One region of the Gemmobacter sp. 24YEA27 genome, then DNA from elsewhere that is predicted to be linked to it. Evidence: riboswitches for the same ligand, from Rfam matches in the RefSeq annotation. Region 1 holds a riboswitch; the other holds the start of a gene.

Region 1 (2,199 bases):
CCCGCCTCCTCTGCCCAGCGACGCAAAGTCAAAAGCGCGGCCGCGGCCTCCTCGCGCGAGGGCGCGCGGTCGGTAATCCTGTCATGGCGTGTCATGGGAAGATCCTTTCGGTTCCGGCCGCGCCTCCTTCCCGGGGGCATCGGGCCGTCAATTTCCGGATGAACCAGCGGAATGATAAATCGCCGGGACGCCTATGAGATAGGCACTGGCGCCGCGAAAGCAAGCTCGAAACGCTGCTGCCTTCCTCCTGAGCGAAATACTTCGGAGGGGCGGGGGGCTGGCCCCCGCCGCCAGTGGCTCACACCAGTGCCAGCGCCTGATCAAGATCGGCGATCAGATCGCCCGCATCTTCCAGCCCGACCGAGTACCGGATCATCCCCGGCGCGATCCCGAGGCTCACTTTCTGCTCATCGGAAAGCCGCTGATGCGTGGTGGTCGCGGGATGCGTAGTAATCGATTTCGCATCGCCGAGATTGTTCGAGATCTTCGGGATTTCCAGCGCGTTTTGCAGCCGGAACGCGCCCTCTTTGCCGCCCTTGACCACAAAACTCACAATCGTGCCGCCGGTTCCCATCTGCGCCATCGCGAGATCATATTGCGGATGTGACTTCAGGCCTGGAAACAGAACTTTCTCAATCTTATCATGATCTTCCAGGAAGGTCGCAATCTCCAGCGCCGAAGCCGCCATCGCCCGGCAGCGCAGATCCAGCGTCGCCATACCGTTGAGCATGATCCAGGAGGTGAACGGGCTCATCGCGCCGCCGGTGTGTTTCATATAGGGCTGCACGACCTTCTGGATATAGTCGGCCGACCCACAGATCACGCCGCCAAGCGCGCGGCCCTGGCCGTCGATATGTTTGGTGGTCGAATAGATCACTACATCGGCGCCCAGATCGACGGCGCGCGAAAAAATCGGCGTCGCGAACACATTGTCGCAAATCACCAGCGCGCCGTGACGATGCGCAATCTCGGCAACCCCTTTGACATCAACGATATCAAGTGTCGGGTTCGCCATGCTCTCGAAGAAGACGGCCTTCGTCTCCGGCGTCACGGCGGCCTCCCAGGCCGCCAGATCGGTGCCGTCGACGAAAGTGACCTTCACCCCGTAACGCGTCAGCACGTCTTCAAGGATGTAAAGACAGGATCCGAACAGCGCTTTGGCCGAGACCACATGATCCCCGGCCCTGAGCAGCGCGGTCAGCGCGCCATTGACCGCTGCCATGCCGGAGGCGGTCGCAAACGCATCCTCGGTGCCCTCAAGCCCCGCGATGCGCTCTTCGAACATCCGCGTGGTGGGGTTGCCGTAGCGCGCATAAATGAATTCATCGGCGCCCGATTTGATGAACCGCGCCTCGGCGGTTTCGGCATCGGGATAGGCGAAGCCCTGCGTCAGGAAAATCGCCTCGGCCATCTCGCCGTACTGGCTGCGGCGGCTGCCTTCATGGACAAGTTTGGTGCGTGTCTTCCAGTTCGTCATCGCAGCACAAGGCTCCCGGGCCATAAGCTAATCCAATGACCGGAAAGCGCGGCAGGGCGAAGACGTCCCGTCACCTCTTTAGCGGCTTATTTAACGTGGCCCGCAATCCGGTCAACAAATCGCCACGCGCCTTGCTTACGCCTCGCTTGGGCCAGGGTCAACCGTCACGACACACCCAGCCCGGCGCGCATCAGACCCTGCCGCACCGGCGGCAGCGCATAGAGCATCCCGAGCATACCGCTGCGCAGGGCGCGCAGGGCCGGCGCGCCGGCCATCGAGGCGCGGTTGAGCATGTCGATGCCGCCAACCCGCAGCGTGATATCGCGGTGCCGCGCCCAGTGATAGGCATCCAGGACGTTCTGCACCCCCGGATCGCCGCCAGATCCTTTCACAAGATCCAGCAGCACCCTCAGATCTTTCAGCGACATATTCAGCCCCTGCGCGCCAATGGGCGGCACCACATGCGCGGCTTCGGCCATCAACACGCTGCGCTGTCCCGAAAGCCGCTGCGCCACCTGGCTGATGATCGGCCAGACAAGGCGTCTTGTCGCCAGTTGCATCCCGCCCAGAATGCCACAGGAGCGCGCATTCATTTCGGCCTCGAACTCGGCCTCGGGCAGGGCGGCAAGCCGCGTGGCCTCGGGCCCATGTTCCATCCAGACAACCGAAGACGCATGGCGCCCGTCGCGATCGGGCAGCGGCACCATCGTGAACGGCCCGCC
Region 2 (2,199 bases), on a different contig from region 1:
GGCGGGCGGGTCACAAATCCGTCAGAATGGCCCGCCCCGTCTGGTTGATTGCCAGCCGGCCCGCCCGGCCCTAAACTTCGGCGATGCCCACGCTCCAACAGCTCAGATACCTCGTCGCCGTCGCGGACCAGCTGAATTTCAGCCGCGCCGCCGAGCTGTGCAATGTGGCGCAACCAACGCTGTCGATGCAGCTGCGGTCGCTGGAGGAGCGCCTTGGCGCGCAGCTGGTCGAGCGCAGTCGTGCCCGGGTCAGCCTGACGCCCGTCGGCCGCGATGTGGCGCGGCGCGCACGCGAGGTGATCGACAGTATCGAGGATATCCGCGAGGTCGCGCGCAGAGGCGATCCCGATGCGCCCCAGGCCTCGCTCAGGATCGGGGTGGTGCAGACGGTGGGGGCCTATGTGCTTTCGGTCGCGATGCCAGGCCTGCGCGCCGCCTGGCCCGAAATGCGGGTGAATGTGCGCGAGGAGCGAACGGAAACCCTGATCCGTCAGCTGCTTGAGGGCACGTTCGATGTCATCTTGCTGGGCGAGGACCTGCGGCGCGAGGATGTGGAACAGGCGCCCCTGATCACCGAACCGCTGCTTGCGGTGATCCCGGCCGATCACCGCCTCGCCGGACAAAGTGAGATCGCCCCCGCCGATCTGGCGGGCGAGACCGTGCTGGGTTTTGACGGCGGGCCGGCGCTCAGACGCGCGGCGACGCGGCTGTGCAGCTGGGCCGGGGCGCGGCTTGCCCGCGATTACGAGGGCACCACCCTGGATACTTTGCGCCAGATGGTCGCGGCGGGGATGGGGATCTCGCTTCTGCCCGCGCTTTATATCCGGTCCGAGGTTTTGCGCGAACAGCTTGTGGTCGCCCGCCCGCTGTCCGGGGCGGTGCTGACGCGCAATCTCACCATGGTCTGGCGCCGTGACGCGCCGCGCAGACAAAGCTACACCGCCATCGCCGCGAATTTTCGTGAAAGCCTCAATCCCTGGCACAGTGGCTGAACCGGGGCGGATCAGTCGTATTGGATCCGGGTCGTCCAGCCCGAGACCGAGACCCCCCGCGCCGATGCAAAGCTTTGAGCAAGCTGGCTCAGATCGCTGCCGCCATCGACCACGGTACAGGAAATCACCCCGCTTTGCGTTGCGCGCAAAAGCCGCAGCCGCGCCCCCGCCCGGCGGAATTCACCGGCAAGATGTTCCAGCCCGTCCCAGCAATCCTCGACCGCAAGGTCGATCTCGAAAATCAATGAGATGCCGGGGAAACTGGCGCGCAGGCTGTTGATCGAGTCGACAGGGATCGCGAAATCGCACGCAGTGGCGGTTTTGGCCATGGGCCCCTCCTTCAGGTTACCGAAGGGCCAGAGGCGCCTCCGCTTTAGCTGCATTTTTTTCGCGCCCGCAATCTGAGCTTCAAATCGGCGCGTCGTCTGTGGGGTCGCTAGCATCCCAAAGGCGCTCTGGTCAAGTCAGGTGGCCAAGGGACGGGAGAATGAAATTCTCTCACTCTGCCGGATTGTGAAAACAGAAGGTGGTTTCTGGCCGAACTGTGATCTTGTGCCAGCCTGTCGAAGCCGCTATCAAATAACGACAATAATGGTCGAGTATGATGCCCTTCCCTGCCCCGCCCTTGCATAAAAGAACGCCATCGTGGCCCGGCGGGCTGCGGTCGGGGCAATATTGGCGAAATGGGAACAAACCGGTGCTTCCCTCCCCCATAACCCCGCCTGCGGGAGAAAAACATTCTCTTCACTTGCCGGTTTCCCGCCCTGGCGTTCCTTGCTTAGTGGCGCGGCCCGGTGCAATCAGGGGTGCTGAAACCGGAGTCGGCAATGGCCATTGAAATCGCCCAGCTGCGCAAGAGCTTTGGCCGCAATGAGGTGCTGAAAGGCATCGACATCGCGGTCGAGGATAAAGAGCTGATCGCCCTGCTCGGCCCGTCGGGCTCGGGCAAGACCACGCTGCTGCGCATCATCGCCGGTCTCGACTGGCCCGATTCCGGCCGGCTTGAGGTCGATGGCGCCGACTGGCTGTCGATCGCCGCCCGCGATCGCCGCATCGGTTTCGTCTTTCAGCATTACGCCTTGTTCCCGCATATGTCGGTGCGCGACAATATCGCCTTCGGGATGACGGTCCGGCCCAGGGCCGAACGCCCCGGCAAAGCGGTGATCGCGCGTAAGGTCACCGAACTCCTGCAATTCCTGCAGATCCC

The links. Region 1 has a riboswitch for S-adenosylmethionine ahead of metZ (O-succinylhomoserine sulfhydrylase). Riboswitches for the same ligand answer to the same signal wherever they lie in the genome.
Region 2: it holds a riboswitch for S-adenosylmethionine, as region 1 does, so the genes downstream of both, QNO18_RS17880 (hypothetical protein) here and metZ (O-succinylhomoserine sulfhydrylase) in region 1, are expected to answer to the same signal.

What each region holds. Positions count from the first base shown of each region.
Region 1 is NZ_JASJPW010000001.1:2,865,352-2,867,550, reverse strand. It holds gene folE2 (GTP cyclohydrolase FolE2) at 1-95, opposite strand, end outside; gene metZ (O-succinylhomoserine sulfhydrylase) at 299-1,477, opposite strand; SAM riboswitch at 1,535-1,613, opposite strand; gene QNO18_RS14295 (UbiH/UbiF family hydroxylase) at 1,642-2,199, opposite strand, start outside.
Region 2 is NZ_JASJPW010000002.1:72,222-74,420, forward strand. It holds gene QNO18_RS17875 (LysR substrate-binding domain-containing protein) at 84-992, shown strand; gene QNO18_RS17880 (hypothetical protein) at 1,004-1,321, opposite strand; SAM riboswitch at 1,345-1,422, opposite strand; gene QNO18_RS17885 (sulfate/molybdate ABC transporter ATP-binding protein) at 1,820-2,199, shown strand, end outside.